Regions from separate parts of the Variovorax xiamenensis genome, predicted to be linked through region 1. Evidence: riboswitches for the same ligand, from Rfam matches in the RefSeq annotation. Region 1 holds a riboswitch; the other holds the start of a gene.
The links. A riboswitch is a leader RNA that binds a small molecule or an ion and turns the genes downstream of it on or off. The one in region 1 is predicted to bind manganese.
Positions count from the first base shown of each region.

Region 2: it holds a riboswitch for manganese, as region 1 does, so the genes downstream of both, SFB74_RS33175 (TMEM165/GDT1 family protein) here and SFB74_RS02710 (sodium:calcium antiporter) in region 1, are expected to answer to the same signal.

Region 1 is NZ_CP139038.1:620,258-626,436, forward strand. It holds gene SFB74_RS02695 (GntP family permease) at 1-977, shown strand, start outside; gene gntK (gluconokinase) at 989-2,548, shown strand; gene SFB74_RS02705 (helix-turn-helix domain-containing protein) at 2,613-3,614, shown strand; gene SFB74_RS02710 (sodium:calcium antiporter) at 3,654-4,658, opposite strand; yybP-ykoY riboswitch at 4,677-4,878, opposite strand; gene SFB74_RS02715 (GFA family protein) at 4,939-5,349, opposite strand; gene SFB74_RS02720 (YebC/PmpR family DNA-binding transcriptional regulator) at 5,352-6,065, opposite strand; gene SFB74_RS02725 (M14 family zinc carboxypeptidase) at 6,171-6,179, shown strand, end outside.
Region 2 is NZ_CP139038.1:7,186,778-7,192,956, forward strand. It holds gene metW (methionine biosynthesis protein MetW) at 1-424, opposite strand, end outside; gene metX (homoserine O-succinyltransferase MetX) at 421-1,584, opposite strand; gene SFB74_RS33175 (TMEM165/GDT1 family protein) at 1,761-2,324, opposite strand; yybP-ykoY riboswitch at 2,333-2,519, opposite strand; gene SFB74_RS33180 (RNA recognition motif domain-containing protein) at 2,792-3,322, shown strand; gene SFB74_RS33185 (SDR family oxidoreductase) at 3,435-4,220, opposite strand; gene lptC (LPS export ABC transporter periplasmic protein LptC) at 4,235-4,897, opposite strand; gene SFB74_RS33195 (KdsC family phosphatase) at 4,894-5,442, opposite strand; gene SFB74_RS33200 (KpsF/GutQ family sugar-phosphate isomerase) at 5,442-6,179, opposite strand, start outside.

The DNA of each region.
Region 1 (6,179 bases):
TCGTGCTGCTGATCCCGCTGGTGTTCATCGTGGCGCGGCGCACCGGCGTGTCGCTCATCCGCATCGGCATTCCGCTGCTGGCGGGCCTGTCGGTGGTGCACGGCCTGGTGCCGCCGCATCCGGGGCCGCTGCTGGCCATCGGCGTCTTCAATGCCGACATCGGCAAGACCATCTTCTACGGCCTGATCGTCGGCCTGCCCACCGCGATGATCGCGGGCCCGATCTTCGGCAAGTTCATCTCGAAGTACGTGCCCGGCGAGGCCTCGCCCGAGCTGATGGAACAGCTGGCGCGCGAGCCCGAGGCGCGCGAGCTGCCCGGCTTCGGCATCACGCTGCTCACCGTGCTGCTGCCGGTGGCGCTGATGCTGCTGAAGACCTTTGCCGACGTGGCGCTGGACGAGAAGAACGTCGTGCGCCAGTGGATGGACTTCATCGGCCACCCGATCACCGCGCTGCTGGCGGCGCTGCTGCTGTCGCTCTACACCTTCGGCGTCGCGCGCGGCTTCACGTCGAAGCAGATCATGAAGTTCGTCGACGACAGCCTTGCGCCCACCGCGGCCATCGTGCTGATCATCGGCGCGGGCGGCGGCTTCAAGCAGATGCTGGTGGCCAGCGGCGTGGGCAACGCGATCGGGCAGATGGCGCTGCATGCGCAGGTCTCGCCGATCCTGCTCGCATGGCTGGTGGCGGGGCTGATCCGCATCGCCACCGGCTCGGCCACCGTCGCCACCATCACCGGCGCGGGCATCGTCGCGCCGCTGGCGACCATGGTGCCGGGCGTGAACCGCGAACTGCTGGTGCTGGCCACCGGCGCAGGCTCGCTGATTCTTTCGCACGTCAACGACGCGGGCTTCTGGCTGGTGAAGCAGTACTTCAACATGACGGTGGCAGAGACCTTCAAGACCTGGACCGTGATGGAAACGCTGATCTCGGTCGTGGCCATCGTCTTCATCATGCTGCTGAGCATGGTCGTCTGAGGAAACGAGCCATGGGCCGCATCGTCATCGGCGTCGACATCGGAACCACCAGCACGAAGGCCGTGGCCTTCACGCCCGCCGGGCGCGTGCTGGCGCACGACACGATCGAATACCCGCTGCTGCAGCCCGAGGCCGCGGCCGCCGAGCAGGACCCGGAGCAGATCTTCCGCGCGGTGCTCGCGGCCATCGCCAGCTGCGTGAAGCAGTGCAAGGCCGCGCCTGCCGACGTGCTCGCGGTGTCCTTCAGCGCGGCGATGCACAGCCTGATCCTGGTCGACGACGCGGGCGCGCCGCTCACCAACAGCATCACCTGGGCCGACCACCGCGCCTCGGCCTGGGCTACCCGCATCCGCGACGAGTGGGACGGCCTCGCGATCTACCGCCGCACCGGCACGCCGATCCATCCGATGTCGCCGCTGGCCAAGCTGGTGTGGCTGCGCCACGAGCGCCCCGAACTCTTCGCGCGCGCAGCGCGCTTCGTCGGCATCAAGGAGTACGTGTTCTTCAGGCTCTTCGGCCAGTGGCAGGTCGACCACTCGATCGCCTCGGCCACGGGGCTCTTCGACATCGTGCGGCTCGACTGGGACGAAGCGGCGCTCGCGCTCGCCGGCGTGAGCGCCGGGCAGCTCTCGAACCCGGTGCCGACCACATGGCACGTCGAAGGCCTCGCGGCCGACGTGGCCGCGCAACTGGGCCTGTCGCGCGACACGCCTTTCGTGATCGGCGCCAACGACGGCGTGCTTTCCAACCTCGGCGTGAACGCGATGGCGCCCGGCGAGGTGGCCGTGACCATCGGCACCAGCGGCGCGATGCGCACCGTGGTCGACCATCCCATGACCGACCCCGAGGGCCGCACCTTCTGCTACGCGCTCGCCGAGCGGCGCTGGGTGGTGGGCGGTCCGGTGAACAACGGCGGCATCATCCTGCGCTGGGTGCGCGACGAGTTCGCCTCGGCCGAGGCCGAGACTGCCAAGCGCCTTGGCATCGACACCTACGAGGTGCTCACGCGCATCGCCGAGCGCGTGTCGGCCGGCTCCGAAGGGCTGGTGTTCCACCCCTTCCTCACCGGCGAGCGCGCACCCTACTGGAACGCCGACCTGCGCGGCTCCTTCTTCGGGCTGGGCATCCACCACCGCAAGGAGCACATGATCCGCGCGGTGCTCGAGGGCGTGATCTTCAACCTGCACAGCATCCTGCCGGCGGTCGAGTCGATCGCAGGGCGCAGTGCCCGCATCAAGGCCACCGGCGGCTTCGCGCGCTCGGGCATGTGGCGCCAGATGATGGCCGACGTGTTCGATCGCGAGGTGGTCGTGCCCGAGAGCTTCGAGAGTTCGTGCCTCGGCGCCGCGGTGCTCGGGCTCTATGCGCTGGGCCACGTCGATTCGCTCGACGCGGTCGCGGGCATGGTCGGCGCCACCCATCGCCACACGCCCAACGCCAAGAACGCCGCGCTCTACCGGCAACTGCTGCCGGTGTACCTCTCGCTGCCGCGCAAGCTCGGCGAGGAATACAGGCTGCTCGCTGCGTTCCAGCAGCAGACGGCCGTGCCACCGCCGGCGCGGCGAAGCTGACGGCCCGCGGGTCGTCGTTGTCCATCGGAGATTTGCTGGAGGAAAACCGGTCTTGCTGAACACGATGACACCCGCTTCCGTCCCTCGCGCGCATCCGCATGCGAAAGCCGCACGGCCTGCGTCGCCGCTGCAGAGGCACGGCTCGCGCGGCATGGAGGCGATCGCATGGCGCATGCCGGCGTCCCCGACGCCAGCCCGCGCGGGGGAAACGAGCGACATCTCCGCCACGGTCCGATGCGAGCCGGCCACCGCACCTGCGGCCCATGCGAGCACGACGCAATGCCTGCACGATCACGAGCTGCACCTGATCGGCACCACGCCCGCGCGCCTGCGCATCGGCAGCGGCGCGGACGAAGAGACGCACAGCTTCGCGCCCGGCACCGTCGTGCTTCTCGGCCCCCGGCTGCCGCGCAGCCTCGCTTTCGAGCATCGCATGCAGCTGGGCAGCGATGGCGGACTGGTGCTTCGCTTCAGCGACGAGCCTCTGAGGCGCGGCATGGCGCTCTTTCCCGAACTCGCCGACGCAGGGCCGCTCTTGGCCCGTGCGCGGCTGGGCGTGCAGTTCGTCGGACTGGAGGCGGGCACGCTCGCGCGCCTGCGCCGCATCGAAGCGCTGCGCGGGCTCGCACGCTTTGCAGAATTCGCCGCGCTGCTGGACGAGCTCGCGCAGTGGAGCGACTACCGCGTGCTCTCCGGCGTTGCCCTGGCCGGCGAAGGCCTCGGCGACGACGCCCGCGCCTTGCGCATGCACAAGGCGATCGACCACATCCGCGACAACTACGCCGAAGACCTGTCGCTGGCCGAAGTGGGCGCCATCGTGGGCATGCGCGAGAACGCCTTTTCGCGCAGCTTCCGCCGCAGCACCGGGCAGACCTTCACCGACTTCGTGATCGGCCTGCGCGTGGCCAGGGCCTGCCGGCTGCTGGCATCGACGCGCCAGCATGTGAGCAGCATCTGCTACGAGGTGGGCTTCAACAACGTCTCGAACTTCAACCGGCACTTCCGGCGGATCGAGGGGATGACGCCAGGCGAGTTTCGCGCGCGCCATCCGGGAGCCGCCGGCTGAAGCGCCGCGCGGTGCTCGCGGGAGCCTTCGACCAGGGGCTCACCGGAAGTACCAGACGACGTAGCCCACGAACACCAGGTACAGCGGGCCGGCGCAGACCAGCAGGCGGCTGTCCATGACGCCTTTGCGGAAAACCGACCACAGGAAGGCAACGGCCAGCATCGTGACCAGCGCGGCCACCATCAGCGGGCCGTCGAACAGCCACGGCGTGAAGAAGAGGCCCAGCGCGCTCGGGATCGTCGCCTGGATCATCATCGCGCCGGAAATGTTGGCCAGCGCCAGCCGCTCCTTGCCCTGGCGGACCCAGATCAGCGCGTTCATCACTTCCGGAAGCTCCGTGGCCACCGGGCTCAGCAGCAGCGCCACCATGTGCGCCGGCATGCCGAAGGCGGTGCCCAGCGATTCGAGCTGCATGACGAAGATGTGCGAGGCGAATGCGACCACGCCCAGCGCGGCCGCCGTCTGCAGCACGACCCAGGACATGGCCGGGCTGGTGTCCCGGGGCCTGATCTTCAGCGGCTCGAAGCCCGCCGGGCCTTCGCTGGGGCCGCCCCGGAGTTCGCGCCAGACGTAGATTGCGTAGGCCAGCAGGAACAGCACGCCGAGCCACGGCTTGACGGCGAAGACGAGGAGGCCGAGGCCGGCCTTGACCACGAAGATCGCCATGAACCAGGCCTGGTCCCGGCCCAGCCTCTTCTGGTCGACCTCCACCACGTGCCCGCGACCCGCGCCACCCGGCTTGCGGCGATTGGCGAGCAGCGCGGCTCCCACCACGGCATACGCGAGGGTCGCGAGCACCAGCGGGCCACCCAGCGCCGCGCCCACGCCGATGTCCTTTTGCGCGGGCGTGCTTCCCATCACCACCGCGGTGAAGGTGACGGCGCTTTCGGGCAATGCCGTGCCGAATGCGGCAAGCACGGTGCCGGTGGCGGTGGCACTGAGATTCAGCCGGTGGCCGAGCCACTCGACGCCGTTGACGAAGTATTCGCAGGCGAAGTAGATCGCTGCCGCGGACAGGACGAACAGAGCTGCTGTGAGGAACATGGACGTGGGGCGCCGGACAAGCAATGAACCGATGGCACAGCAGCGTGGCTCGTCCGGCTGACGGAACACGCTGTGGCCAAAGGTCTCGCTGGTCGGTCCGGAAGCCAGGCTGAAGCTGGTCCGGATCGCTGCCCACGCCATGGGATTCGTCGAATCCCAAGAATGTTGACGTGAGCTCCTTTCGCGAACGAAAGGCTGGCTACTCCCCAATGACAGGAGCCGCGATTCTCCCAGACGTCGCGGCGAAAGAAAAGCAGAAAGCGGCCGGTGGGTGCGCCGCTCAGGCTTGCGCCGGGGGCGCAGGCACGTGCGCCTCGTGCTGCGGCAGGTCGTCCGTGATCGTGAACCACGGCGCCTTCGAGCCCACGAAGATGTGCGCGCTCGGGCGGATGGAGGGCGCATCGACCAGCGTGCCCAGCGTGACGTGCACGAACTGCCCGTCGCGCACCACCGAGCAAAGCAGCGAGCCGCACTTCGCGCAGTGCAGGTCGCCCGCGTCGGGCTTGCCGTAGATCGTGAGTCCGTCCCCTCCCTGCGTGATGGCGAACTTGCCGCGCTCGATGCCCGCGAAGGGCTTGAAGGCAGAGCCGGTCGCGCGCCGGCAGTCCGCGCAGTGGCAGTTCAGCGAGTAGCCGAATTCATCCGCCACCTCGTAGTGAACGGCGCCGCACAGGCACCTGCCGGCAAGCATGCTCAACCCGCGAGGCTCACGAACACGTTCTGCACGTCGTCGTTCGCGTCGATGGCAGCGAGGAAGCTCTCGACTTCTTCCAGCGCCTCGGCGCTCAGGCTCGCCGGATCGACGGGGTTCTTCGGCTTGTAGCCCAGCTTGGCCGACAGCACGGTGAAGCCCTGCGCCGGCAGGGCGCGGCTCACGAGGTCGAGGTCGGTGGGGTCGGTGAGGAAGACGGCGGGGTGGTCTTCGCCGGCCGGCTCGAAGTCTTGCGCGCCGGCCTCGATGGCGGCCACTTCGGGGTCTGCGTCGGGCTTCGCGGGTTCGGCCTCGATCATGCCGACGTGGTCGAAGTCCCACGACACCGAGCCCGAGGTGCCCAGCTGGCCCTTGCGGAACAGTACGCGCATTTCAGGCGCGGTGCGATTCACGTTGTCGGTGAGGCATTCGACCATCACGGCCACGCGATGCGGTGCGAAGCCTTCGTAGATCACGTGTTCGTAGTGCACGGCCTCGCCCGTGAGGCCCGCGCCCTTCTTGATGGCGCGGTCGAGCGTGTCCTTGGGCATCGAGACCTTGCGGGCCTGTTCCACCACCAGCCGCAGGCGCGCGTTGGAGGCCGGGTCGGCGCCGTTGCGCGCGGCCACCACGATTTCCTTGACGAGCTTGCCGAACAGCCGGCCCTTGGCGTTGGCCGCGATGTCCTTGTGTTTGGCTTTCCATTGGGCGCCCATATGCGTTTCCTTGAATGAATATGTATTGCTTGCGGCCTTGTCTGGCTCTTTTGAAGAAAGAAGGGCTGGATGACCGGGAGGGGCGACTACTGTAGCCTTCTTCCCATGACCGCT
Region 2 (6,179 bases), 630 kb from region 1:
TGTCGTACCACTGGTAGGGCAGGCGGCGCGTGACGGGCATGCGCCCGCGCGCCACGCTCATGCGGTTGGGCCAGTGCGCGAAGTTGGGAAAGGCGACGATGCCGATGCGGCCCACGCGCGCGGTCTCGCGCAGCATCACCTCGGCATTGCGCAGGTGCTGCAGCGTGTCGATCTGCAGCACCACGTCGAAGGAGGCGTCGTCGAACATCGCGAGGCCTTCGTCGAGGTTGAGCTGGATCACGTCGACGCCGCGGCGGATGCACTGCAGCACGTTGCCGTCGGCGATCTCCACGCCGTAGCCGGTGCAGCCGCGCTCGCGCTGCAGCAGGTCGAGCAGGGCGCCGTCGCCGCAGCCGAGGTCGAGCACGCGCGAGCCTTGCGGCACCAGTTCGGCGATGAGTCTTTGATGTTCGAGGTCGCTCATTGCTGGAACTCCTTGGCGACGCGATCGAAGTAGGAGCGCACCACGCCCATGTAGCGCACGTCGTCGAGCAGGAAGGCGTCGTGGCCGTGCGGCGCGTCGATCTCGGCGTAGCTCACGTTGCGGCGGTTGTCTAGCAGTGCCTTCACGAGTTCGCGGCTGCGCGCGGGGGAGAAGCGCCAGTCGGTCTTGAAGCTCACGAGCAGGAACTTGGCGGTGGCCTGGGCCAGCGCGGTGCTGAGCTTGCCGCCGTGGCTGCGCGCGGGGTCGAAGTAGTCGAGCGCGCGGGTGATCAGCAGGTAGGTGTTGGCGTCGAAGTATTCGCTGAACTTGTCGCCCTGGTAGCGCAGGTAGCTCTCGATCTGGAACTCGACGTCCTGCGTGGAGTAGCGGTAGTCGGCGCCTGCCACCTCGCCCTCGACGGCGCTGCGCAGGATGCGGCCGAACTTGGCGTTCATCACATCGTCGCTGAGGTAGGTGATGTGGCCGATCATCCGCGCGATGCGCAGGCCGCGCTTGGGCACCACGCCGTGCTCGTAGAAGTGGCCGCCGTGGAAGTCGGGGTCGGTCACGATGGCGCGGCGCGCCACCTCGTTGAAGGCGATGTTCTCGGCCGTGAGGTTGGGGGCGCTGGCCACGACCACGGCGTGGCGCACGCGCTCGGGGTACTGCAGCGTCCACGAAAGGGCCTGCATGCCGCCGAGGCTGCCGCCCATGACGGCGGCGAGCGTCTGGATGCCGAGGGCGTCGAGCAAGGCTGCCTGGGCGTCGACCCAGTCTTCGACGGTGACCACCGGGAAGTCGGCGCCGTAGACACGGCCGGTGGCGGGGTTGACGTGCATCGGGCCGGTCGAGCCGAAGCAGGAGCCGAGATTGTTGACACCGATGACGAAGAAGCGGTCGGTGTCGACCGGCTTGCCCGGGCCCACCATGTTGTCCCACCAGCCCTCGGAGCGGGCCTGGCCCTGGTAGACGCCCGCGACGTGGTGCGAAGCGTTGAGCGCATGGCACACGAGCACGGCGTTGCTGCGCTCGGCGTTCAGGGTGCCGTAGGTTTCGTAGGCGAGCGTGTAGTCGCTGATCGATGCGCCGCTGCGCAGGGCCAGCGGGCCTGCGAACTGCATCGACTGCGGAGTGACGACCAGAGGTGGCGACGAAGACATGAATGAAAAAACCCGGCCTCGCCAAAAACGAGCCGGGTCTGCCGCGCCTGTCTTTAGCTGAATTTATAGAGCGCCCGCAAGCTGAAGCAAATCGGCGCAGGGCAAGTATATCCCCCAGGCTTCGCGCACTGCGTGCCGCTTCGCCAACCCCCTTGGAAAGGGGGCCGGGTTTGCTTTTATATGCCGACGATCATGAGGACGCCGAGCACCAGGAAGATCGCTGCGGAGACGCCGTGCACGAGCTTGATCGGCACGCGCCGCACGATCTTCTCGCCGAGCCACACCACCGGCGCGTTGGCCAGCATCATGCCCAGCGTGGTGCCCACGACCACCCAGAAGTAGTCGTGCGTGAAGCGGGCTGCAAGCATGACGGTGGCGATCTGGGTCTTGTCGCCCATCTCGGCGAGGAAGAAGGCGATCACCGTGGTGCCGAAGACGCCGAACTTCGATGTGCCGGGGGCATCGTCGTCGTCCAGCTTGTCGGGGATGAGCATCCAGACGGCCATGGCGATGAACGAGCCGCCCAATATCCACCGCAGCACCTCGGGCCCGAGCCAGCGCGTGAGGTAGTTGCCGACGGCGCCCGCCAGGGCATGGTTGATGACTGTGGCGGCGAAGATGCCGAGGACGATGGGCCAGGGTTTCCTGAAGCGGGCGGCGAGCAGGAGGGCCAGGAGCTGGGTCTTGTCGCCCATTTCCGCGAGCGCGACGACGCCCGTTGCTACGAGAAAAGCTTCCATGATGACGTGGGGTTCCTTGGGCCGAAGGACGCAATTGACCGTGCAACACCTTCGGCCATATTCCCGAAGTTGCACGGTCAAAGGTCTCGCCAGGTGTGTTCACTGCACGCGCCATATCCTGGTGGGACAGGACAAGTCTGTTGACGCGGGCCCTTCTCGCAGATCGGAAGGCGGCTACTCCCCAATGACGGGCGGAATTCTACATGCAGACGCGGATGTAGGGCGAAGGACCTCGCCCGATCATGCAAGTAGGCACTAGCTTTCGGATAGTTTTGACAGGTGCTACCTCAAGAAGCAATTTCCCGCTTGCAATTCGGATATTTCACCCATAATGCACGAGCCTCCCTCTTCAATTTGGTCGGGGGGCAGTTCGGTGATCGGTCAGTTTCGCGCGACTCGACGCTCTCGTTTGAGTGATGCTTTCGGGACTCCATCGCTTTTCTTGATGTGTTTATAGGAGTCCCTTGATGGGCAACAAACTGTACGTCGGCAACCTGCCTTACTCGGTGCGCGACGGAGATCTCGAACAAGCCTTCGGGCAGTTCGGCGCAGTGACCAGCGCCAAGGTCATGATGGAACGTGACACCGGCCGCTCGAAGGGCTTCGGCTTCGTCGAGATGGGCAGTGACGCGGAAGCACAGGCCGCAATCAACGGCATGAACGGCCAGCCCCTGGGCGGCCGCAGCGTCGTCGTCAACGAAGCACGTCCGATGGAAGCTCGTCCCCCGCGCAGCGGTGGTGGCGGCTACGGCGGCGGCGGTGGTGGTTATGGCGGCGGTGGTGGCGGTGGCTACGGCGGCGGCGGTGGTGGCGGCTACGGTGGTGGCGGTCGCTCCGGCGGTGGTGGCGGCTACGGCGGCGGTGGCCGCAGTGGTGGTGGCGGCGGTGGTGGCGATGGTGGTTTCCGCAGCCCCTACGGCGCCGGCCCCCGTGGCGGCGGCGGTGGCCGCTCTGGCGGTGGCGGCGGTGGTTACGGCGGCGGCAACAGCGGCTACTGAACCCTGCGACACTCCGAAGCACACTCAGACAGACAAAAGGCTCCCTCGGGAGCCTTTTTCTTTTGTCGATCCGCGATCGGTCCGATCGGGCCCGGATCGATCTTCAGTCAGATCAGGCTTCGCCGCTTCGCTTCTTGCGCTCGCGCCCCTGCACCGCGCGGTCGAGCACGGCGTTCGGCAGCATGCGCATGATCTTGGCGACCACGCCCATCTGCCAGGGAATCACGCGGTAGCTGGTGCCGGCCTCGATGGCGCGCAGCGCCTGCGCCGCGAAATCTTCCGCCTTCATGAGAAAGGGCATGCCGTAGCGGTTGCCCTGCGTGAGCGGCGTGTCGATGTAGCCCGGGCACAGCGTGACGACCTTGACGCCGCTGTTGTGCAGTTCGCCGCGCAGGCTCTCGCAGTACGCCACCACGCCCGCCTTGCTCGCGCAGTAGGCGCCGTGCCCCGGCAGCCCACGGATGGAAGCCACGCTGCCGATGCCCACCAGCCGCCCGCTGCCGCGCTGGACCATCGCCCGCACGAAGGGATGGAAAGTGGCCATCAGGCCCACGTTGTTGGTCGCGAAAGTACGCGCCATCACGTCGATGTCCTCGCGCTCCGCCGTGTCGATGCCCATGCTGATTCCGGCATTGGCGATCACCACGTCGGGCAGCCCCTGCTGCTCGATGCAGGCCTTGCCGGCGGCGACGATGCTGTCGGTCTGCGCCACGTCGGCGCCATAGACGCGGTAGCGGTCCGCGCTCAATTGGCGGGCGTTCGCCCACGATTCGATTTCCCCCGTTCGCCGCGCGACCAGCGCCAGCCGGTAGCCCGCGTCGTAGAAGCTCGCGGCCAGCGCCTGGCCGATGCCGCTGGAGGCGCCGGTGATGAAGACGAGCGGGGAGCCGTTGGCCATGAGAAAAATCGTCCTCAGCGCTTCTTTGCGGGAGCGGGTGCTGCCGCGGCCGCCGACGGAATCAGCACGCCGCGCACCCGGCCGTTGAGGTTGGCCACGCCGCTCAGGTTGTCGTAGTCGAGCGTGTCGCCGGTGAACTGGTCGGTGCCGCGGATGAGCGTGACCGGCTTGTTCGACGTGACGCGCTCGGTGTCGACATAGGCGTGCAGGAAGTCGCCGCGGAACTCGAGGCGCGGCGTGGGCTTGCCGTTCGGCCCCACCGACGGGTCGCGGATGACGATGGCATTGCCGAACAGCTGGAGCTCGCTGCCGTCGGAATTCGACAGGCCCCGATCGGCCGTCGCGCGCGTCACCAGCCCCTCGGGCGACACCGAGCGCATGCGCACCTTGTCGACCTCGATGGTGTCTGTATCGGGATAGTGCCTGCCCTCGGTGCCGTGCAGCTCGCTGCGCAGGTCCCCGTTGGGCAGGAAGTTCTTGATGACGAAATCCCGCATGAAGTAGTCGGGCTCGTGCGTCGGCGCGACCTTGGGGGTGGGCTCCAGCAGCTTGGGCGCGTTTCGCACCAGCCAGTAGGTGCCGAGCGCGACGGCGGCCGTCAGGATGATCGGCAGGTAGATCGTGGCGCGGTCGAGGACGTCGCGCACCATGCCCAATGCGCGTTTCGCGGTGCTCATGCGCTCGGCCCCCGGGCGGCGTCGAGCATGACGCGGTACTGGCCGCAGGCCGTGAGCAGCAGGTCGCAGAACTCGCGCGCCGCGCCCTCGCCCCCGCGTGCCTGGGTGACGTAGCGCGCGATGCCTCGCACTTCCGCGTGGGCATTGGCCGGCGCCGCCGGAAAGCCCACGCGCAGTAGCACCGGCAGGTCGGGCCAGTCGTCGCCGATGGCGGCGGCCTGCGCCCACGTGAAGCCGAGCTGGTCGAGCATGGCCTGCGCGGCCGGCAGCTTGTCCTCGGTGCCGTAGCGCACGTGCTCGATGCCCAGCGCCTCCAGCCGCACGCGCAGCGGCTTGGAATCCCGCCCCGTGATCACGGCCGGCACGATGCCCGCCTTGCGCAGCAGCTTCAGGCCGTAGCCGTCGAGGATGCTGAAGCGCTTGAGCGTTTCGCCGTGCTCGGTGAAGTACACGCCGCCGTCGGTCAGCACGCCGTCGATGTCGAAGAAAACGATGCGCACGTCCTGCGCGGCGAGCAATGTCTCGGCCTGGAACTCGAGCGGCATCAGATGACCTTCGCGCGCATCAGGTCGTTGGTGTTGATCGCGCCGACGACCACGCCTTCGCCGTCGATCACGAACAGGCGGGTGATGCCGCACTGCTCCATGAGCTCGGCCGCCTCCACCGCCAGCGCATCGACGCGGATGGTGCGCGGATTGCGGTGCATGACGTCGACCGCCTTGGGGCTGCGCAGGTCGGCGCCGGCCTCGATCAGCCGGCGCAGGTCGCCGTCGGTGAAGATGCCCGAGGCGCGGCCATCGGGCTCGACCACCGCGGCGGCGCCGAAGCCCTTGTTGCTCATGGCGCGCATCAGTTCGCTGATGCTGGCGTCGGGCGCCACGCGCGGAACGTCGTCGCCCGAGCGCATGACGTCGCTCACGTGGGTGAGCAGCTTGCGCCCGAGCGCGCCGCCCGGGTGCGAGCGCGCGAAGTCTTCCGAGCCGAAGCCGCGCGCGTCCAGCAGGGCCACGGCCAGCGCGTCGCCCATCGCCATCTGGGCGGTGGTGCTCGCGGTGGGGGCGAGGTTGAGAGGGCAGGCTTCCTTCGACACGCCGGCGTCGATCACGATGTCGGCATGGCGGGCCAGGGTGGATTCGGGGCGGCCGGTCATGGCGATCAGGGGCACGCCCTGGCGCTTGACGACCGGCAGGATGACGGTGAGCTCGTCGACCTCGCCGCTGTTGGAGATGGCGAGCACCAGGTCGACCGCCTTGATCATGCCGAGGTCGCCGTGGCTGGCCTC